Regions from separate parts of the Bradyrhizobium sp. AZCC 1588 genome, predicted to be linked through region 1. Evidence: predicted binding sites of a transcription regulator. Region 1 holds the regulator's gene; each other region holds the start of a gene.

What was found. The regulator LexA, encoded in region 1, represses DNA repair genes until DNA is damaged. The targets are predictions, from matches to a motif close to TGTTCNNNNTGTGTTCNG.
Region 2: V1277_RS06770 (PA0069 family radical SAM protein) is a predicted target of LexA. The motif match lies at 3,813-3,830, and genes of this name have one in related genera.
Region 3: recA (recombinase RecA) is a predicted target of LexA. The motif match lies at 2,373-2,390, and genes of this name have one in related genera.
Region 4: V1277_RS14835 (YifB family Mg chelatase-like AAA ATPase) is a predicted target of LexA. The motif match lies at 2,117-2,134, and genes of this name have one in related genera.

The regions. Positions count from the first base shown of each region.
Region 1 is NZ_JAZHSC010000001.1:6,485,744-6,491,420, reverse strand. It holds gene V1277_RS30220 (S41 family peptidase) at 1-668, opposite strand, end outside; gene V1277_RS30215 (hypothetical protein) at 868-1,170, opposite strand; gene V1277_RS30210 (HAD family hydrolase) at 1,299-1,925, shown strand; gene V1277_RS30205 (molybdopterin molybdotransferase MoeA) at 1,939-3,150, shown strand; gene lexA (transcriptional repressor LexA) at 3,358-4,059, shown strand; gene V1277_RS30195 (hypothetical protein) at 4,288-4,710, shown strand; gene V1277_RS30190 (hypothetical protein) at 4,797-5,024, shown strand; gene V1277_RS30185 (ComEC/Rec2 family competence protein) at 5,032-5,677, opposite strand, start outside.
Region 2 is NZ_JAZHSC010000001.1:1,455,901-1,461,577, forward strand. It holds gene V1277_RS06750 (glycosyltransferase family 39 protein) at 1-567, opposite strand, end outside; gene V1277_RS06755 (ribonuclease HII) at 645-1,436, opposite strand; gene V1277_RS06760 (GNAT family N-acetyltransferase) at 1,497-2,072, opposite strand; gene V1277_RS06765 (VOC family protein) at 2,133-2,582, opposite strand; gene V1277_RS06770 (PA0069 family radical SAM protein) at 2,631-3,791, opposite strand; gene V1277_RS06775 (glycosyl transferase) at 3,982-4,554, shown strand; gene V1277_RS06780 (bifunctional helix-turn-helix transcriptional regulator/GNAT family N-acetyltransferase) at 4,710-5,630, shown strand.
Region 3 is NZ_JAZHSC010000001.1:640,162-645,838, reverse strand. It holds gene V1277_RS03115 (hypothetical protein) at 1-36, opposite strand, end outside; gene V1277_RS03110 (hypothetical protein) at 750-929, opposite strand; gene recA (recombinase RecA) at 2,495-3,586, shown strand; gene V1277_RS03100 (hypothetical protein) at 3,700-4,689, shown strand; gene gcvP (aminomethyl-transferring glycine dehydrogenase) at 4,833-5,677, opposite strand, start outside.
Region 4 is NZ_JAZHSC010000001.1:3,175,780-3,181,456, forward strand. It holds gene V1277_RS14825 (4Fe-4S dicluster domain-containing protein) at 1-74, opposite strand, end outside; gene napE (periplasmic nitrate reductase, NapE protein) at 71-268, opposite strand; gene V1277_RS14835 (YifB family Mg chelatase-like AAA ATPase) at 528-2,066, opposite strand; gene V1277_RS14840 (MBL fold metallo-hydrolase) at 2,632-3,615, opposite strand; gene V1277_RS14845 (hypothetical protein) at 3,807-4,658, opposite strand; gene gshB (glutathione synthase) at 4,927-5,677, opposite strand, start outside.

The DNA.
Region 1 (5,677 bases):
ATCGCCTTCTTCAAGCCGTCGGTGGTCTGCTCGTTGAAGCGGGTGATCCTGATGTAACCGATGTCGCCGCCGTCGGCCTTGAAGCGGACCGGCCGCACCCGGATGATCTCGCGCACGATGGCGACGTCGATCGGCGCGGCGGCCCCCTTGCGCACGACCTTGAGGCGGATCTTGCTGTTGGCGGGGCCCTTCATCCGGCCTACCGCCTGTTCGAGGGTCATGCCCTGGATGACCTCGTCGTCGATCTGGGTGATCACGTCGCCTGACAGCATGCCGGCCCTGGCCGCGGGCGTATCGTCGATCGGCGTCACCACCTTGACGAGGCCATCTTCCATCGTCACCTCGATGCCGAGCCCACCGAACTCGCCATGGGTGGTCTCCTGCATGTCGCTCCAGCCCTTCTCATTCATGTACCGCGAATGAGGATCGAGCGCTGAAATCATGCCGTTGATGGCGCCTTCCATCAGCTTGGAATCGTCGGGCTTCTCGACATAGCTGGTCTTGATCCGCTCGAACACATTGCCGAACAGATTGAGCTGGGTGTAGGTGTCGGAACGGGCCGCGGCCTTTGCCGCCGCCACCAGATGCGCCCCTTGAGGTCCGATCACGAGAGCGGTCAGACACGCACCCGTCACCGTGCCGAGAAGAAAGGCAAAATTCCTGCGCATCGTGGGGCGTCCCTCTATCTCTACGGACGCCCACACCATCCCTGTGAATCGGCGCCCCTGTCCCAGCCCCGCCAACTCACAATGGCTTTTTGGTCGGATCAAGGCACGCCGACCCGGGGCAATACGGTCGCTTTCAGAGTGTGAATGAAATCATCACGTTAGATGGCGAGTTCATCGTGCCCGGGCTAGCCGGCATCTTCTACTTTGCGGCGCCTTCGGCGGATTTGGCCTTTGACTTCGCTGCCGGCGCCTTGGCCGCCGCTTTCGGCGGTGTGCTGTCGCCGCGCATCGTCCCCCAGGGGTCCGAATTCTTCTGCTGCTCGGGGATGTTGCCGAGCGATCTCCGGTAGGCCCGCTCGGCGTCCTTCTCGGCCGCGATTTGCGAGGGCGTCTTGGGCTTGTCCTCCTCGCCATATCTGGCGGGACCTTGCTGGGCGGCGGCGGATCCGGCCAAAAAAGCGATCACGGCGACAGCGCCCAGGATTCTGCCAACAACTTGCATGCGACTACTCCCTGAAATTGGTCCCAAGCCTTAGCACAGCCGGCGTACGGGCTTAAGCGCCGGATTGGGCTGCGACGCAAATCACCGTGGCCGTTGCCGAGGCCGGTCCGGTTTTGTAAACGACTGCCATGAATTCGCCGCCAGTGCCCCATTCCGTCGATGCCTTGCTGTTCGACCTCGGCCGTGTCGTGCTCGACATCAGTTTCGAAGAGGTAATGACGTGCTGGGCAGGGCATGCGGGCTGCCCGCCTGCCGATCTCGCCGGACGCTTTGTGATGGACGACAGTTTCAAGCACCACGAGACCGGCCGGATCGACGATGCGGCGTTCTTTGCGGGCCTGCGCCAGTCGCTCGGCATCGGCATCACCGACGCGCAGTTCCTGGAAGGCTGGAACGCGATCTTCACCGGCGAGATGCCCGGAATTTCGCCGCTCCTGGCGCGTGCAGCAAAACGCCTGCCGCTCTATGCTTTTTCCAACACCAATCCGGCCCATGTCACGCATTTTTCGCAGGCCTATGCGGATGTGCTCGGCCATTTCCGCGAGATATTCCTGTCCTCCAGCATCGGTTTGCGCAAACCCGACGCCGAAGCCTATGATCATGTGGTAAAAGCGATCGGCGTGCCGGCGTCGCGGATCCTGTTCTTCGACGACTCGGCTGCCAATATCGAAGGTGCGCGGGCGCGCGGCCTTTCTGCCATCCACGTGACATCGACGGATGACGTGGCGAGGGCACTGACCGCACTTGGAATTTGAAGGAGGTCTGCCCGTGGCGTTGATGCCGGTTGCCGATGCGCTTGCCGCGATTCTTGCCGGTGCAGAGGCGCTGCCCGAAGAAATGGCGGCGCTCGATGACGCGTATCACCGCATTCTCGCACGCGACGTCGCCGCGCGGCGGACACAGCCGCCGCAGGCGATGTCGGCGATGGACGGCTATGCGGTGCGCGCGGCTGACGCCGCCGATGTCAGCGCACGGCTGAAGGTGATCGGCGAGGTCGCCGCCGGCCGTCCGTTCGAGCGGAAGGTCGGCCCGGGCGAGGCGGTGCGGATCTTTACCGGCGGCGTGATCCCCGATGGCGCCGACGCCGTCATCATCCAGGAAGACACTGGCGTCGAAGGCGATCATATCACCATCACGGAAGCTGCCGTTCCGGGGCGGCATATCCGCGCCGCGGGCGTTGATTTCCGCGAAGGCGACGTCCTCCTCAAACGCGGGCGCCGCCTCACCGACCGCGACCTCTCACTCGCCGCCGGCATGAACTACCCGGAGCTTGCAGTGCACCGTCGCCCGAAAGTTGCGATGCTGGCGACCGGCGACGAACTGGTGATGCCGGGCGCAAGCCCCAGCCCCGGCCAGATCGTCTATTCCAACGGCTACAGCTTGCGGGCGCTGGCGCGAGCCGAAGGGGCAGAAATCATTGACCTCGGAATCGCCGCCGACACCGTCGCCGCGACCACGGAAGGCATCCGCCGTGCCCGCAAGGCCGATGCCGACATCCTGATCACCATGGGCGGCGCTTCGGTCGGCGACCACGACCTCGTCAAGCGGTCGCTGGAGGCCGAGGCCGTCGCCATCGCGTTCTGGCGGATCGCGATGCGGCCGGGCAAGCCGATGATGCATGGCAGGCTGGAGGCGATGCGGGTGATCGGCCTGCCCGGCAATCCCGTTTCCTCCTATGTCTGCGGCTTCCTGTTCCTGGTGCCGCTGATTCGCGCTCTATCGGGCCGCGATACCATCCATCACCCGCGCGAAAGCGCCCTGCTCGGCCGCGATCTCGCCGCCAACGACCAGCGCGAAGACTATCTTCGCGCCTACCTCGAAACGCGCGACGACGGCACGCTGGTCGCCGTGCCGGTGAACCATCAGGACTCGTCGCTATCAGGGAATCTCGCTGCGGCACGGGCACTTGTGATACGTCCGCCGTTCGCGCCGGCTGCCGCAAAGGGCTCGCCTTGCGAGCTGCTCCGGCTGCCGGAATGACGCCTGAACCGCGCTCCGACAGCACTTTGGGCCGGAACCGCAATGCGTTCACCTGAAATTAAGTGGTTGCGGAACACATATCGAACATATAGTGTCCGTTCATGATTTGTTTCGACTGCTAGTGTCTTTGATTGAGAGTTTGGGGACTCCACGATCTGGGCTCTGAAGATTCGGAACGAGACGACGCCAACCGGGGGATTGCTCGCGATGCTTACGCGCAAACAGTACGAACTTCTGCGTTTCATCAATGAACGGCTGAAAGAGGCCGGCGTGCCGCCCTCCTTCGACGAGATGAAGGACGCGCTCGATCTGCGCTCGAAATCCGGAATCCACCGCCTCATCACGGCATTGGAGGAGCGCGGCTTCATCCGTCGCCTGCCCAACCGCGCCCGCGCCATCGAAGTCATCAAGCTGCCTGAGCTCGCAGCCGCCGCCAACAGCCGCCGCGGCTTCACGCCGAGCGTTATCGAGGGCACGCTCGGCAAGCGCACGGTGAGCGCGCCGGCCGCCGAGGACGACGGCAATCGCCCGGTCGCCGTGCCTGTCATGGGCCGGATTGCCGCCGGTACGCCGATCGAGGCGCTGCAGACCCGCAGCCACACCATCAGCGTACCGCCTGACATGCTCGGCTCCGGTGAACATTACGCGCTCGAAGTGCGCGGCGATTCCATGGTGGACGCCGGCATTCTCGACGGCGACATGGCGCTGATCCAACGCAACGAAACCGCCGACACCGGCGACATCGTCGTGGCGCTGATCGACGAGGAGGAAGCGACGCTGAAGCGCTTCCGCCGCCGCGGCGCCTCGATTGCGCTCGAGCCTGCCAACACCGCTTATGAAGTCCGCATCCTGCCGCCGAACCGGGTCCGGATTCAGGGCAAGCTGATCGGGCTGTACCGCAAATACTGACCCATTATGCCGTCCGGGCCGTGACGGAAAAGAGCCCCGGCCCGTGGCCGGGGTTTTTTGTTGCACGTGTGGAACTAAGGCACGTTAGCGCGTTTGTGAATGTGGCGCAGTGCGCCAGTCGCAGAATTGCCCAGAACAGAGAAAAGGCTCTGCGCCATGTCCACTCTGATAGAGGCCTGTGCCTCCTTCTAGACACGGGTCAGCTATCTCAAACGAGGGAGCCATCCGATGTGTGACTATAGCCTGCATGCTGTGGCTACGCGGCCTGCCGAGGTCGGCGAGACGCTGATCACGACGACATTCCGCGGTACATCGACCCGCGGCTTTGCGTCGGAACGCGAGCCTGCAGTGGCGGTCTGCATGCTTCCCGGCACCGAACTGGCGTTCGCTGAGGACGTCAAATACGACAACCGGTGGATCTGGACTCGAACCACCGACTGGCGGGTCGGCAAGTTCAATCAAATCGACCCCCATATATCCGACCGTCACCATGACGCGATCGAATTTCCCGACGGAAGCCATGTGCTGGTGACGCAGCTTTGCGAAGGCCAGCGCGCGACCGTGCTGCAATTGCCGGTGGTCCAGACCGGTGGCGAACGCGCGCCGAAGGTGACGGAAGCGCCTCCGGCCGAATCGATCGTGACCGGATAAACGCCCACGCGAATACGATCCGCCGGTCCAGGCCGGCGGATCGTGGTGGTACATTTTTCAGAACTCGGCACCGCAGGGGGCAGTCGGTGGTCAACAAGGTTACGTGGCAAAAAGCCGGGCGCGTCACTGAGCCCGGGCGGTACATGTTCAGGTACGGCTGGCTCACCATCACGGCCGAAGATCTCGCAATCTGGCGGCAATTCCCCGACGCATCGTTCACCCTGGTCGCTCTGCCGTCGGCGCCCGACGCGCCCGAGGAATTCCATCTCGGCGCGTTCGAAATACCAGCCAAGCCCACGGTCGACGAGCACTGAAGACCGTCTACTCCTCCGCCTGAAGGTCTGCCTCGGCCGGCGTGGCATCGACGCTGCGCGGTGGCACGACGCGCGGCGCAAGCACCGTGGTGTCGGCCTCGCTCTCGTCGGCTATGGCCGGCGACCACGGGCGGTCGATGCCCCTCGGCTTGACCGCCTCGACGGCAAATCCCTCCCGGCTGCGCCGCAACGTCATCGCGCCCTGCCGCCGCAGTCGTTCGGCGCCGATGACGGAAGCACCGCATGCCGGCGGGGCCTGCCGCAGCGTCACAATGATTGCTGCGCGCTCGCAATCGTCCGAAAACGCCTCGGGTCTGAGCGCCTGCGCGATCAGGGCGCCGCCGGCGGATTGCACCACGCAGCCAAGATCGTCGCATGAGACACCTGACGTGAGCGAGGCGTCGGCCGCGGTTCGCGCGTCCGCATCCGCCGCCAGCCACTCCTTCAAAAGAAAGACGTCCCGAGACCCCTTGGCCGCGTGCATCAAATGTAGCCGGCCATCCTGGCCGCGCACCCCGACATGGCGTCCGTCGGCGGAAATCAGGATATCCGGCTGCGGCACCCTCGCAGCCCACAGCGCCGCTGATAGTACCAGCGCCGCACCCGACCAGCGCAGCGGCGTGCGCAACAGGCCGAGCAGGATGATGCCGAGG
Region 2 (5,677 bases), 5.0 Mb from region 1:
GGCAAATCCGGCGAGCAGCAGCAGCAATCCGAGCGCGGCCGGCGTCGTCAGCAGCAAAAGCCCGGCCTCGATCGACCAGGCGAACCAGGCGTTGCGCCGGTTCTGGCCGATCAATTGCCAGGAGTGCAGCAAAAGCAGCGCCCATAGCGGGCGCGCCAGCACCAGCGGGCCGAACTCGACGCCGGGCGAGCTGAAGGCCACCACCGTCATCGACAGCAGCACCGCGAGCACCGCCTGCTGCCCGCCGACAATCGCGCGGCCCAGTTGATAGTAGATCCAGAAAGTGACGACGGCGCAGACCTGCGCCAAAAGATAGACGCCGAACATATGGTTGCCGGCGGCGCGAAACGCGATGTCGGCGAGCCAGAGCGCCAACGGCGGACCGAGCCATGTTCCGACCTGGTATTCCCGGCCGAAGGCCAGCACGGTCGCAAGATCACCAGGCGGGCTGCGGTACAGCAGCATCGGCAGGATTAGCCAAATTGCGGCCTGGACCAACACAACGAGCCAGACCACCAGCCGCGGCCGGGCGCGGATCAGTTCGACAACGAGCGAGGTGAAGCGCATGAAACGTCCGAATGCCGGGCCGGGCAGCCCTGCCCCCGACGGTTGATAGAGCGCAGGAGCCGTCGAGGCAACCGATCTCAGATCGTGACCGAGATATCGGAAGTAATCTCTTCATCCACGGTGAAGAGGTCGGGTTCGACCGACTCTTCAACTATCTCGGGGAAATGTTTCAGCCGCGCGGCAATGACGGGTGCAAAAAACCGGCGGTGATGGATGCTCGGGCCGAGCCGGTCCAGCGCCTCGCGGTGTTCCGGCACCGCGTAGCCCTTGTGGGTCTCGAAGCCGTAGCCCGGGCAATCCAGCGCCAATGCGCTCATCAGGCGGTCGCGCGTCACCTTGGCGATGATCGAGGCCGCTGCAATCGACATGACGATGCCGTCGCCGCCGATCACGGCGTCACAGTCGCAGGGCGCATCGATCCTGTCGCGGCCGTCGACGAACACATGCTTCGGCATTTCGGGCAGCGCGCGCACGGAGCGCGCCAGCGCCCAGAGCGAAGCGCGCAAGATATTGTCGCGGTCGATCCGCGCGGGCGAGGCAAAGGCGACCGAAAAGGACGAGGTGGCGCAGATCTCCTCGAACAGTTCCTCGCGGCGTTCGGGCGTCAGCCGCTTGGAATCGTCGATGCCTTTGGGGATTCGCTTGGGATCGAGGATGACCGCGGCCGCTACCACCGGACCCGCCAGCGGACCGCGCCCGGCCTCGTCGCAGCCGGCGACGGGCCAGACGCCGCGCTTGATCAGCGCCCGCTCGCGGCGAAAGCTCGGCGGGGCAAGCGTGATCACGCCCTTGAGCAGCTCGGCCTCTTCCTTGCCGGCTTTCCTGGCTGATTTCCCGTCAGATTTCTTGGTGGACTTGTCCCGAATCATGGCCGGGATTCGTGCGCCAGCGCGCGGCGGCGCGCAACCGGGAACCCGGCACAATTCCCATTATTCAGCGTGACCTCGTCGCCACTCCCCGGCCTCAATCACATAAACGCTCCGGCTGCCGCGCTTGGGCTCTGCAATCGTCTGCCGGTGACGCATTCCGAGCTTCTCGAGGGCATGAATGGATGGCGCATTTTTCGGATCGACCAGTCCAAGTAATCTGCTGCATTTGAGGTGGTCGAACCCGAAGGCGAGCTGCGCCCTCCCGATTTCGGTTGCGATCCCCCTGCCCCATGCCCGGCGCGCAAGGACGAAGCCAATCTCAAAATCGTCAGTTCCCAACGCGTCGCATGGGGACAAGCCGGCAAAGCCGATGATTTCACCCGCAGGCTTTTCGGCCAGAACCGCCATCCCCGTGGGGCTGCCACCGAAGGTGAAGAATCGCCGAATGAAATCCTCGGCAGCGTCCCTTGCCATCGGCGCTCCGGCAAATGCAAAGCGCATCACATCGCTATCGCCAAGAATCAGATCCTGCAGGACCGGTATGTCCTTTTCAGCCGCAGCGCGCAGAATCAGGCGCGGCGTTGTCAGAATGACGAGCGGCTGCTCTTCCGACGCTGGCGCGGGCTGCTGGTGCATCAAACCGCAATACGGCAATTCACCGGCAGAGAGAAGTGGCGCTGCCGCAACGTCGCGCGTTTAATCCGGCAGATGCACCTGCCGGTCCTCGCCGACCTCGATGCCGGGCGCCACCACGACTTCCCAAACGTGATTGTCGGGATCGCCGAAATAGCCGGAATAGCCGCCATATTCGGTCTTGTGCGCGGGCTTCAACAGCGACGCGCCGCAGGAGACGGCGAAATCGAGCGCAGCGTCCACCTCCTTGGTCGAGCTGCAATTCCAGGCGAGCGTCGTGCCGCGAAAGGATTTCGGCCGCGGCTGATCCGGCAGCTTGGCATCGCCTGCGAGTTGATCCCACGGGAACAGCGCGATTACCGTGCCGCCGGTGTCGAAGAAAGCGACGGCCTCACCGGTTGCGTGCATTTTTCGGGCAAAGCCGAGCGCCTCATAAAAGGCGATGCTGGCGCGCATGTCGCTGACGCCGAGCGTGATGACCGTGAACCGGGGGACTGGCTTGCTTGTACTCATGTGAGTCTCCTCCCCGTCATTGCGAGGAGCCAACGGTCGCAATGACGATCAGAACAAACTCAACTGCTGTCCGTTCCGCTTCGGCTTGACGAAATGATCGGTCGTCAGTTTCGAACGCCGCTTGTTGAGGCCGAGCTTCTCGCAGGCGATTTCGAACCGCCGCCCGATCATCCAGGCCATCGGGCCGGTGCCCTTCATCCGCGTACCCCATTGCGAGTCGTAGTCGCGCCCGCCACGCATGTCGCGGATCAGGGTGAAGACGTGACGGTAACGGTCGGGATAATTCGCCATCAGCCATTCGCGAAAGAGGTCGCGAACCTCGAGCGGCAGCCGCAGCAGCACGTAGCTCGCTTCCTTGACGCCGGCGTGAGCCGCGGCATCGAGAATGCGTTCGATCTCGGAATCGTTCAGCGCGGGAATAACGGGTGCGACCATCACGGTGGCGGGGATGCCGGCCTGCGACAATTGCCGCAGCGCTTCCAACCGCTTCGGCGGCGTCGAGGCGCGCGGCTCCATCGTGCGGGCGAGCTTGGGATCGAGCGTGGTCACGGAAATCGCGACCTTTGCCAAATTGCGCTTCGCCATTCGCTGCAGAATATCGATGTCGCGCGTCACCAGCGCCGATTTGGTGACGATGCCGACTGGATGACCGGCCCGATCGAGGACTTCGAGAATGCCGCGCATGATTTTGTGCTCGCGCTCGATCGGCTGATAGGGATCGGTGTTGGTGCCGATCGCGATCATTCGCGGCTCGTAGCCGGGTGCCGCCAGCTCCTTCTCGAGCAATTCCGGCGCGTCCGGCTTGGCGAGCAATTTGGATTCGAAATCGAGCCCGGGCGACAGGCCGAGAAAGGCGTGGGTCGGCCGCGCGAAGCAGTAGACGCAACCGTGCTCGCAGCCGCGGTACGGATTGATCGAGCGGTCGAAACCGATGTCGGGCGAGTCGTTGCGGGTAATGACCTTGCGCGAGGTATCGAGCGATACCGTGGTCTTGAACGGCGGCAGGTCGTCCAGACTCTGCCAGCCATCGTCGAAGGCGACCCGCGCCTCGGCTTCGAACCGGCCGCTGTCGTTGGACTGCGCGCCGCGGCCTCGCCGCCGCTGGCGTTCGATGGCGACCGCGATGTCGGGAAAAGGTGTCGCACCCGCCGGCTCGGAGGGCGCCGTGACCGGCGGGTGCTTGAGGGCATGAGAGGATGCTCGGCTCATGAAGCGAACATAGCACGCACCGGGAACAAATCAAGAACATCTTCGGCAACAACTCACAGGAAGCGCAGACATCGGCGACGGAGCCAGCGCCCGATGCTGCAAAAATCTGCATGCAAATGGCTGTTTTGATTATGACAAGATGATAACTGTGCAGCGTTTTTCACCGTTTGAGCCATCGAAAACCTCACTCATGTTGAGCGTGATCATCCCGACCGAAGGAATAGAACAGCCCGCCGTCGCCACGCTAGCGGCGCTGGTGCCGGGAGCCGCAGCCGGCGTCATCCGCGAGGTGCTGCTGGTCGACCGGGCCGGCAATGGCGTGATCGAACGGGTGGCAGACGTGGCCGGTTGCCGCTTTCTGAGGTTTGAAGGGACACGCGCCGCGGCATTGGCCGCCGGCGCGCGGGCGGCCCGCTCGCCATGGCTGATGTTCCTGCATGCCGGCGCGGTGCTCGACAGCGGCTGGATCGAAGAGACCACGCAGTTCATCCAGAACGTATCGAACAGCGGACGGCCGCGTGCCGGAGTATTTCGCTATGCCCGCTCGCCCTATGCCGAGACGCGGCTGCGCGACGGCTTCAAATTCGTCGCCCGCATGCTCGCCGGGCCATCGGCGGAACAGGGGCTCCTGATCGCCCGCGATCATTATGAGCGGCTTGGCGGCTACCGGCCGGACGCCCGCCGCTCCGAGACGCGGCTGCTGCGCCAACTCGGCCGCTCCGCGCGCACCCAGTTGCGCAGCCGGATCACGGTCGTCGCCTAAAGCGATACACCGCAGGCCCGGACACAAAATATCGAAAACAACCCCATGCAAAGTAGAAGCGGCACGAGCCGGGCGCCTCCCTGATGAAAATATACTTGCCAAAATCAAATATCTCTTTGACAATGGCAAATATCGAGAGGTGCCCGAGGTCCCAGATGAATTCCGACCAAGAAGTCGCGGCCGTTCGCGCCTTCAACCGTTTCTATACGCGCAAGCTCGGGATCATCGAGCCGAAGCTGCTACACAGCCCCTTCACGCTGCAGGAAGCGCGCATCATCTACGAGATCGCGCATCGCCCGGCCTGCACCGCCACCGACCTCACCCGCGACCTCGGGCTCGATCCCGGCTTCCTGAGCCGGACCTTGCAGGCGCTGCAGCGCCGCCAGATCGTGACGCGAAAGCCGTCAAAGGACGACGGCCGCGTCAATGAACTCTCGCTGACCGCCAAAGGCCGCGCCGCCTCTGCCGAGCTCGAGCGCCGCTCGCGCGAGGAGGTCGGAAGCCTGCTCGCTTCGCTCGAAGACAGTCAGCGCGCCGCTGTCGTGCAGGCGATGACGACGATCGAGCGGGCACTGGAACGGCCCACGGAGAAGCCAGCCGCTTTTCTCTTGCGCAGCCATCGACCCGGCGACATCGGCTGGGTGATCTCGAGCCAGGCAAAGGCCTATGCCGAGGAGTATGGCTGGGACATCAGCTACGAGGCACTGGTCGCCGAGATCTGCGCGCAATTCATCAAGACCTATGACGCTTCGCGGGAGCATTGCTGGATTGCGGAAGCAGGCGGCGAGCCGCTCGGCTCGATCTTTCTGGTGAAGGGCAGTGATGACGTCGCAAAGCTGCGGCTGTTGCTAGTGGAGAAAAAGGCGCGCGGCCTCGGCGTCGGCCGCGCGCTCGTCGAGCAATGCGTCCGCGCAGCGCGCGAGAAAGGCTACAAGAAAATGACGCTGTGGACGCAAAGCATCCTTGTTGCCGCGCGAGGCATCTATCAAGCTGCGGGCTTCCGTCGCGTCAAGGAAGAGCCGCACCATAGCTTTGGCGTCGATCTCGTCGGCGAAACCTGGGAGCTGGACCTGTGAAGCCCGCGCGTCGCGATTGTCCGCGGCGCGTGACGCCAGAACTCATC
Region 3 (5,677 bases), 5.8 Mb from region 1:
CGCCGTCACGGTGTATTCGACGCCCTTGTGGATCATATAGAAATCCCGCTGCGGCTCCCGACCGCTTCAAACCGGACCTCTGACTTAAAATTGCAATTGTTCCTGCCGAGGGCAATGCCTTTGCCGCGACGCGCACGGCCGAAATCCGCTCCCGGGGCTTCAACCCCATGGGCGTGATCGAATTCCCTTGCCCAGCCTAATTTCCGCGGCGCGCAAAAAGCACTGCGCCGCGCAAGCGGAGTATGGTCGCTTGGCGGCGCAGGCCTATTCCCCGAGTGATGCAATGTCCCAGGCAAGAATTTTGTCGGGAGCGATATGAAAAAGGTTCAACGCGCCCGAGACAAATTTGCCGGGCGATTTGCACGGGCGCGGCCGCCCGGTGGCCGGCTTCCTTCCTATTCCTGCCGTGACGGATGAGGCTGCCGTGGCGGAATATGGGTTCTCGACGGCGCGTCCGGCCGGACGGGCTGCGGAAGCCTTGAGGGCTCCGGCGTGCGGCTGAGGTTCAACAGCCATGTGAGGAGATGGGCACCATGGTGTTGAAGCGTCGGCAGGATGGGTTCGTAGGTGAGGACGGTCACGGGGGCGGTCGTTTGTATCTGCATGCCGCTGGGCATAGCCTGCAGCGCCTTGAAGGACGGTTCAGATGAAGCCGCAAGCACGCTTAAAATTGTAGGCGACGTCACCACGTCCCGATTTGCAGGTCGGATAACGATGAGGCCGCCGGTTCGGCGGCCTCATCGCGAGAGCTAGCCTTCCGGCTGCTCTACATCGGGCGCCCGGGGGCTGGCGTCGGGCGCCTCTTCACTTCTGGCCCGAAGATCGGCGGCCTTGTCGAGAAAGCCCGCGGCGATCTCCGGATCCGTGGTGGCCATTGCAAATTTGAGAAAGGTTGCCGCTTGTTCCGTGAGGTATTTCTTGCCCGGCACAATACTGGTTCCCCGTTACTACCCGTCACTACCCTGCCGCACCCGCTGCAATTACGCACTGCGGCGAAATCCGTTCCGGGGAAAAGTGCAAAACTATACTTAAGTCGGGGTGCGCTCACGCGGATGGTGCGTTCGGACTGGTTGGGGCGGGCGTCGAAGGCGGCAACCTCACGAGGCAGAGGCAGGGGGCGCGGTGTCAGCCTCGCCCAAAAGCTTCCCGGTTTCCTTATGGATGAAGTGAAGCCGGGTGCAGGCGAGGCAGACGACGGACACATACGAATTGGGCTCGTCTTCCGGCGCGGTCGCCGGAAGCCAATGCTGCATCTTCGTGCCCAGCCGTGGGCATGTGAAAAGGATATGTCGGCCCGTCATTGGCGAGAGATATGCAGAGGCTGGGTGCCGGGTCACCTCCGTATGTTTGCGTAGTTGGGGGCTGTCCGGGCAGCGAAGGCGAGGAGCGGGCGGCCATCCTCGTCAGGACGCACCGGGAGCCGGGTCGGATATTCCTGAGTTCGGTATCGGAAACACCGTGATGTTACGGACTCCAAAAGTGCGTGTGGAAAACACTATGCTTGATGTCGCCGGGGCTGCTTTTCATCCCGAACCAATTTGTACCGGCTGGGGGCCGCCGAAAGGCGGCCCTTTCAATTTGGGCGAGGCCTTTTGGGGAAGAAGTCGCCAACAGAGGCGGCTCCTTCAATCGCGCGCTCGGTCCCGGTCCCGTTGCCGTTGGTGCTGTCCTAATTCGAAGCTGCGCGAGCACTTAGGCGCTGTTGTCGCAACGATGCGGCTTGGCTCTAGCTGGCAGGACTTCAAAGATAAGCTAGATCGTAATTACAAACGATATAGCGGCCCAACCCAGACGAACTTTGACTTTGGAGAAGAGGACACGGGTAAGGGTCTGTAACGAAAGAGGCCACCAACTGGAGGCGGCCCGCTACTCCCGCGTCTAGCTCTGGAAGCTCTCTAATGAAGAGAGCCGCCAACTGAGGCGGCCTTACCTTAGGCCGATCAGCGCCACGGCTACTTCCGCGATCTTGCGAGGCTTCCTAGTGCCGGTCGCGCTGACCTCGATAACGGTGCGAGCCACCATATCGCAAAGGGGGTCGTTACGGTCAGCCACGCTCAGCAAGTTTAGGGCGTGATTGAAGGCACTGTTCAAAAGCTCGATTTGCTCCGGCGTGTGTTGGCCGTCCTTCAACAACCGATTGATTGGCATTGTCCCGCCCCTAAACCGACGCAAGACCCGGCTAGTTCCGGTGAGGGAACTAGATTCCCTTTTGGGCCGGGAGTCGAATTAAATTCTTGCTATGTTCGCAGCGGAATAATTTCCTTGACCTTGCTCAAGATTTCCATCCCGTCGCCCGGAATGGCGAATTAGGACACTCGCCAAATCAACTTAGGACACTGGGGCTTAAATACGGGCAGTACCCCTGCGGCGAAAAGAACATATTGCGAACATAGAACAAAGATGGTACAAAGATTTCCTCGACGAAATCGAATCCCAAAAGCCGCTCACCGCCATTTGTCCCGCTCGCGAATCCCCGCCATAAGGAGCACGTATTATGTCCGCCACTGCCCTGCGTATCGTTGAAGGATCCTCCATGGATAAGACCAAGGCCCTGTCCGCCGCGCTCTCCCAGATCGAGCGCCAGTTCGGCAAGGGCTCGGTGATGAAGCTGGGCAAGAACGATCGCTCGATGGACGTCGAGACGGTGTCCTCGGGCTCGCTCGGGCTCGACATCGCGCTCGGCGTCGGCGGGCTGCCGAAGGGGCGGGTGGTTGAAATCTACGGGCCGGAATCGTCGGGCAAGACCACGCTGGCGTTGCACACGGTGGCCGAGGGACAGAAGAAGGGCGGCATCTGCGCCTTCATCGACGCCGAACACGCGCTCGATCCGGTCTACGCGCGCAAGCTCGGCGTCAACATCGACGAACTCCTGATCTCACAGCCCGACACCGGCGAACAGGCGCTGGAAATATGCGACACGCTGGTGCGCTCCGGCGCGATCGATGTGCTGGTGGTCGATTCGGTGGCGGCCTTGGTGCCGAAGGCCGAACTCGAGGGCGAGATGGGCGATGCGCTGCCGGGGTTGCAGGCGCGGCTGATGAGCCAGGCGCTGCGCAAGCTCACCGCCTCGATCAACAAGTCCAACACCATGGTGATCTTCATCAACCAGATCCGCATGAAGATCGGCGTGATGTACGGCTCGCCGGAAACCACCACCGGCGGCAACGCGCTGAAATTTTACGCCTCCGTCCGCCTCGACATCCGCCGCATCGGCGCCATCAAGGAGCGCGACGAAGTCGTTGGCAACACCACCCGCGTCAAGGTGGTGAAGAACAAGCTGGCGCCGCCCTTCAAGCAGGTCGAATTCGACATCATGTATGGCGAGGGCGTCTCCAAGATGGGCGAGATCCTCGACCTTGGCGTCAAGGCCGGCATCGTCGAAAAATCCGGCGCCTGGTTCTCCTATGACAGCCAGCGGCTGGGCCAGGGTCGCGAGAACGCAAAGGCCTTCCTCAAGGCCAACCCCGACATGGTCGCCAAGATCGAGATGGCGATCCGCCAGAACTCCGGCCTGATCGCCGAGCAGATTTTGGCCGGTCCCGCCGAGCGCGACGCCGACGGCGAGGAGCCGGCGGACGACGAATAAGTTTTGAGAAACGCTTCAGGGGTTAAGGCCTGAAACGTGACGACGGGTGCTGCGGACGTTGAGTTGCCGACGTCCTCAGTGCCCGTTTTGTTTGGGTGCCGTGGGTGGGTGTGATGAAGCCTCTGATCCTGACCGGCTGGCTGTTGCCGGACTTTCTAAAGAATGACTTCGCTGATCTCGCACTGGATTTAGCATTTTTCGACTTCATCTGGGGACCGCAGCCCTCGCCGGATGAACTCGCAGCCCATCTCGGTCCCCGCACTGCAAGCCACAGCCACGACAGAGCCACACACTGGTCGGACTGGGGCGGTAGCCAGTGGAAACACAGCAAAAGCAGGAAGCACCGGGATCTCAGCCTGGCCGAATTCTGCCAGCACTATGAAACCGTCGAACTATGGTTTGACGTGCGGCCGAAAGCGCAGCTGAAATTGATCTGGCTGCTCGATTATTTCCGCTCTTATCCGCAAACCGTTGGCAGGTTGAAGCTGCGTCTTGTCGATCTGGAGATGAGAGCGCTTGACAAATTTGGCCGGTGGGATCCGCCGGCCGTTCAGGTTACGGAAAAGGAATTGGCGACGGCGAGCGCCGCTTGGCAGGCTTGGCGATCGCCCACACCGGAAGCTTGCTTCGATTTGCTCAGCAAGGATTTGAGTGCCTTGCCGCTTCTCAAACCCGTTTTGATCGATCTGCTCGAAGAACTGCCGTCAAGTTCGACAGGCCTTGGCGCCTCGGAAATGCGGATGCTCGAGCTGATCGGCCGGGGATACTCGCTGACGAATGCGCTCTTCCATCTCTACCAACTGCGGCAAACGCGCATCTTCAGCGAGTGGGAATACGGCTATTTGCTGGATGGGCTTGCGCATGGTCCGCGACCGGCCGTGGCAGGCCTCGATGAGGAACTGCGCACCCTCGACCGCGAAAACTTGCGGGACCGACACGCGGCTTACCTGCGAAGCAGGCTGTCGCTGACCGAATTCGGCGAGGCCGTTGTCGCCCACAAGGAAGACTTCAGTCGACATAATCCAATCGACCGCTGGTGGGGTGGTACGCACCTGACCAACGATAATATGTGGCGTTGGAATCCGGCGCTGGTCGCGCCGTAGCGGCACGACTGTAGCAAGGATGGGTAGAGCCACCGGGTTCGGCCTTTGGCCCGCCCGATGATAAACTCCGCGAAACCCATCGCGTCTATCACCGCAGGGGCGGCACGATGATGGGTTTCGCTATCGCTCTACCCATCACAAAGCTACTCCGCCGCCTGCGCGTAATCCTCAACCGGCGGGCATGAGCACACCAGATTGCGGTCGCCATAGACGTTGTCGACGCGACCGACCGGGCTCCAATATTTGTCGGTGCGCGAGATGCCATCGGGGAAACAACCCGTGGCGCGGCTATAGGGGCGGTTCCATGCATCATCGACAATGTCGTGCACTGTGTGCGGGGCGTGGCGCAAGGGCGAGGCTTCGACCTTCCAGCGGCCGATCTCGATCTCCGTGATCTCGCTTCGGATCGCAATCATCGCATCGCAGAAACGATCGAGCTCCGCCTTCGATTCCGATTCGGTCGGCTCGATCATCAGCGTGCCCGGCACCGGAAAACTCATGGTCGGCGCGTGGAAGCCGTAGTCGATCAGCCGCTTTGCGATGTCATCGACGGTGACGCCGCTCGTCGTCTTCAGCGGCCGCGGATCGACGATGCATTCATGCGCGACGCGTCCCTTGGCATTCTTGTAGAGCACCGGGAAATGCGGATCGAGGCGGCTGGCGATGTAGTTGGCGTTGAGGATCGCCATTTCAGTGGCGCGCGTCAGGCCTTCGCCAGCCATCATCAGGATATAGATGTAGGAAATCGTCAGGATCGACGCCGAGCCGAACGGCGCCGCCGATACCGGGCCGATGGGATGCGGCACCGCGCCGTCGGTTGAGGGATGGCAATTTGAAGGATGACTTGGCAAATAGGGCGCAAGATGCGCTCTTACGCCGATCGGGCCCATGCCCGGGCCGCCGCCGCCATGCGGGATGCAGAACGTCTTGTGCAGATTGAGATGCGAGACGTCGGCGCCGTAATCGCCGGGGCGGGAGAGACCGACCT
Region 4 (5,677 bases), 3.3 Mb from region 1:
ATTGGTTTGGAGAGAAGTCGACCGCGAAGGAGTGCCCGGCGTGAAGGTCCTTGGGGGTTCATGGCGCACCTCATGCCCCCGGAGGGCCGGGCGGACCCAGGATGATCTGCGACATCCAGACCAGAAATCCGTATCCGCCGACCACGCCCACGGCGACCACCGGCCAGATGAAGGCGGCGATCACGGCGAATACGAACAGCTCCGCACGCCGACCGGTCTCAGGAGCCTTGCCGGGCTGCGCATCATGTTTCGTTGACGTGTCGACCATGTAACGACCTGCCACCGCGGAATCGAACAACCCACGAGCCGGCCACACGTTCCCGTTGTGCCCAGCTATTCTGCCATCCCGTCGGACGAGGGCGACGCCGTTCCGCTCCATTGCCGGATGCGCCACCGCGCCCGCTGGCAGCATGGTTGCGTGTGCCAGGCGTCACTCATTGATCAGGATCAAACGAAGAATGATAAATGATTGAATTATTTTATGCGCTTTCGGCGTCCCTCGTGCGGAGCAGGGATGGTGCGATGCACTACGCCGCGCGCCGCAGATCCTCCGCCAGCGCGCGATAGGACAGTGCTTCGGCCAGATGCAGCCGGCCGATCTTTTCCGCACGATCGAGGTCGGCGAGCGTGCGCGCGACGCGCAGCACGCGGTGATAGCCGCGTGCAGTCAGCTTCATGGTTTCGGCAGCGTCGCGTAAAAGTTTTTGGCCTTGTGCATCCGGCTGCGCAATTGTTTCCAGCAGCGAAGCCGGTGCTTCGGCATTGGTGCGGATGTGCGGCATGCCGGCCGCGGCGTAGCGCGCGAGCTGGATATTGCGGGCAGCGGCGACACGGGCTGCGACTTCCACCGAGCCTTCGCTTGGCGGAGGAAGTATCAAATCGGCGGCGGTGACCGCCGGCACCTCGATGCGCAGGTCGATGCGATCCATCAGCGGGCCGGAGATGCGCATCTGGTAATCCGTGGTGCAGCGGTCGACCGGTGCGCGCCTGCAGGAATAGCCGGGATCATAGGCCTGGCCGCAGCGGCAGGGATTCATCGCCGCGACCAGCATGAAGCGTGCCGGATAGGTCACACGGTGGTTGGCGCGGGACACCGAGACCTCGCCGTTCTCCAGCGGCTGGCGCAGCGAGTCGAGCACGCGCGGATCGAACTCGGGCAGTTCGTCGAGGAACAGCACGCCCTGATGCGCCAGCGAAATTTCGCCCGGCTTTGCGCGCAGGCCGCCGCCGGTGAGCGCAGCCATGCTGGCGGAATGATGCGGTGCGCGGAACGGCCGCCGCGCGGTCAGCGCGCCGTCGCGGATTTCGCCGGCGACGGAGGCGATCATCGACACTTCCAAAAGTTCGGATGGCGACAGCGGCGGCAGGATCGAAGGCAGCCGCGCCGCCAGCATCGACTTGCCCGCACCGGGCGAGCCGATCATCAGCAAATGATGCCCGCCGGCCGCCGCGATCTCCAGCGCACGCTTGGCGCTCTCCTGGCCCTTGATATCGCGTAAGTCCAGATGCGTCGCTTCCGGCTCGTGCACCTTCGGCTGCGGCCGCGACAGCACCTGCGTGCCCTTAAAATGGTTGGCGATCTGGATCAGCGATTTGGCCGCAATGATCTGGATGTCCGGGCTTGCCCAGGCCGCTTCGGAGCCGCACGCCGCGGGACAGATCAGCCCCTCCTCGCGTGCATTCGCCCCGATCGCCGCCGGCAACACGCCGGCAACGGGTGCGATCGAGCCGTCGAGCCCGAGTTCGCCGAGCACGGTAAAGCCGTTGAGCGCATCCGGCGGGATCGCGCCGATCGCCGCCATCAGGCCGAGCGCGATCGGCAGATCGTAATGGCTGCCTTCCTTCGGCAGATCGGCCGGCGCGAGATTGACGATGATCCGCCGCGCCGGCAGGGCCAGCCCCGAGGCGATCAGCGCCGAGCGCACCCGCTCGCGCGCCTCCGACACCGCCTTGTCGGGCAGACCCACAATCGCAAACGCCGGTAGCCCAGGCGCGACCTGCACCTGCACGTCGACCGCGCGGGCCTCGATCCCCTCAAAAGCTACGGTAGATACCCGCGCAACCATGCTGCCCCCCGCGACGCAATCGAAGGTAGCGGGGAACCGGAGAGCAAGTCAAGAACATTCAGAGAACATTGTGCGCCTAGGGCCTAGCGCTCCGTTCGCATGTACGGGCTGTGCTCAGAAACAAGCTTCAGCGCCGGATCATCGGCGAGAACGCGCACCGCCTCTGTCCTTGCAGGGCTCTCATTCTCGAGGTTAACCCCGGACGCTCCACACGGCGAACCAGACGACGAGCATTCCGGCTCCGATTACTGCCATGTCTTTAGTCATATGCCGGGCCTCCATATTGGCTGCCAAGCGGTCGAGATGCAGGCCTTATTATTTCGGCTTGGGCGCCTGCTGGTCCTGTGGCCTGACGCTCATGTTGCTCTCGGGCATCTTGTCGCGGCCTTGATGCATTTCATGATGCTTCCTCTCTGAGGAAAAAACCAATTTCGGCGATCCGCGATGGTTCCTTAGACACGCCTGTTTCGGGAGGGGCTCTCGAATAAGTGTGGGGCCCCGCGCACGAGCGCCGGCACCTGGATGATCCGGGGCCGGACCGACTGCCGGCCCCGGATATTGCGTCTCAGAGCTGCATGTTCATCGGTTCGGGATAGTACCTGAAACCGTCGCCGTTCTTGGCGACATGGCCGTAGCCGGGCCAGGCGAAGTGATAGGACATGACCGGGATCTTCTGGGCGGCGAGCATGTCGAGCATCTTCACCCGCGAGGCGGCCGCCTGCTTCGGGTCGGTGTCGTAGGAGAATTCCATCCGCGGTTTCTCCAACAGCAGCACCGCGTGATGCGAGAGGTCGCCGAGGAAGCAGAAGGATTTGCCCTTCGAGCTGACCATGAAAATGGTGTGGCCAACGGTGTGGCCGGGCGCCGATAGCGCGGTGACGCCGGGTAGGATTTCCTGGTTGTCCTTGAAGAACACCAGACGGTCACGCACCGGCATCAGGTTCTTGCGGGCATGAATGATAAAATCCTTCAACGGACTGCCGAGCTTGCCCTCATCGGTCCAGAAATCGAAATCGCTCTGGGCGATGTAGACCTGCGCGTTCGGGAACAGGGGCTTGTCGTCGGCGCCGACCAGGCCGCCGATGTGGTCGATATGGGCGTGCGAGCACACCACGGCGTCGATGTCTCCAGGCTTGATGCCGGCCGCCATCATGTTCTTCTGCTGCTGGCCGGTGGTCGGGCCAAATGCCTTTAACGTGCCCATGCCGGTATCGAACAGGATCAGCTTGTCGCCTGTGTTCACGATCGGCGAGTTCTGCTCGAGCACGACGTTGTCGGGGTTGAGGAAGTTGTCGGACAGCATCTTCTTCACTTCCTCCTTCGGCACGCCGGTAAACGTGCCGGAGGGATCGCCGAGCGGCAGCGGGCCGTCGGAGACGACGGTCACTTCGGCGTCGCCGAGCATGAAGCGGTGCCAGTAGGGCGTCTGCGTGCCGAGTTTTGGCGCCTTGGCCAGAGCGCTGCCGCCGAGCATCGTTGAAGCGCCAAGGCCCATTCCGAGTCCTGCGCCGAGCGCAAGCAAAGACCGTCGCGAAAGATTCGTCGTCATGCGTCTTCCTCCACTAATTTTATTGATTGCAGTACGTGCCCGGACGAACTCATCCGTGCCTGCAGGCTGCTCCCGCTTCCCGAAATTGGCAAGTGGGATGAGGAGGCACGACAGGGATGCGAAATGACGATGACGTACCGCTCGCGTCGCGGCGATGTTGCAGGACAGATTTCGAAGATCAGCATCGACAGCTACCAATCGTAGTCGTCGTACATCCACTCCCTTGGGTATCGAGGCCGCGATCTCGCTTGCGGCGGCGACCGCTCTGGTTTGCGCAAGGTCGGAGCCGGCTGCCTCGGAGGCGCTGACGCCTTGGGCGGGTTCTGCTCGGAAACCTTCGCGAGATCGCGCTTCATCTCTTCCTGGCTTGCCTTCATCTCCCCAATGGCTTTTGCATTGTCGCTCGCCATTTGTTGCTGGTTCGCCTTGAGCTGTTCGATGTTTCGCTCCAGGTTCGCGAGGTCGCGCGCGATCGTTTGCAGCAACTGGGTCTGGTCGGGAACAGCCGCTGTAGTTGGCGGCGGGGCGTCTTGTGGTGGTGCGGCCTGAGCCAAGGATGTTGCCTGCGGGGGCGCTGCTTGCGGCGGCGAGGACGCTTGCGATGGTGCTGCCTCCGCCGCGGCCACCTGAACGGTAGATGGATCGGGCTCCGCGGGTAATGGCGGATTTTCCGGCGGCAATTGTGGCGATGAAACGGGCTGCGGCGCCCACCAAGCGACAACCTGCTTGGCTCCGCCGCCATAGGACGACTGCAAAACCAGCGCAGCGACAATGATGCACGCTGCCAGGGGCAAGGCGGCGAGGGTGCGGAGCGCCGGCCTTTTCTCCGGTGATTGCGGGCCAGGTCGGGCCGAAGGCGGATGCGCGGCATCGCGCTCCATTTTTGCAACCTGTTCAGTCAAACGCGCGAGCTGCTCATCCGCGCGTTTGATCTGTTCGTGGGCCTGCGTGAGCCTCTCATCGGCGCGCGCGCTCAGGGCATCGTGGGGTTCAGTTTCTTTCGGTGTAGGTGTGGAGTTCATTGGCGTTTCCTTTCCGTCCAATGTCATCCGAAGGCGGCCGGCCGAGCATCCGGCAGCGCTTCGTGCAGTCTTGCCCAAAGAATGGCCGCATGATGGTAGAATATGGGATCACATGGCGATAGCGTCCTGGAATCCAGCGGGCCGCCCCCGGCGGCGTAGCAGAACGGTGCCGCGGCTCTCCTCGTCGGTTCCAATCGGCCGGCAGGAGGCGCAATTCATCCGGCTCATCCGGCCTAAGTCCGGTCGCGTATGGGCGCGCTGCGAATGAGTTGGTCGCGCGAGGGCGAAACTATTTCCCGGTGCGCTTCTTCTCGATGGTATCCCAGATCTTCCCGGCGACATCCGGGCCGTTGAGACGCTGGATGGCGCGGATGCCGGTCGGGCAGGTCACGTTGATCTCGGTGAGGTTGCCGTCGATCACGTCGATGCCGACGAACAGCAGGCCGCGTTCGCGTAGCGCGGGGCCCAGCGTGTCGCAAATCTCGCGTTCGCGCGGGGTAAGGTCGGTCGCCTGCGCCGCGCCGCCGCGCACCATGTTGGAGCGAAGGTCGTCGGGAGCGGGGACGCGGTTGACGGCGCCGGCGAACTCGCCGTCGACCAGGATGATGCGCTTGTCGCCGTGCTTCACCTCGGGCAGGAAGCGCTGGATCACCCAGGGCTCCCTGAAGGTGACGGAAAACATGTCGAACAGCGAGCCGAAATTCATGTCCTGCGGCATGACGCGAAACACGGCGGCCCCGCCATGGCCGTGCAGCGGCTTCATGACCACGGCGCCATGCTCATCGCGGAACGAATTGATTTCGTCGAGGTCGCGCGAGATCAGCGTCGGCGGCATTAGCTGAGGAAAGTTCAGCACGAACATCTTTTCCGGCGCGTTGCGCACGCTGGCGGGATCGTTGACGACCAGCGTCTTGGGATGGATTCGTTCCAGCAAATGCGTCGAGGTGATGTAGGCGATGTCGAACGGCGGCTCCTGCCGCAACAGGATGACGTCGAAGGCTTCGAGCGGCTCGCGCTTCGGCTCTCCCAACGTAAAGTGA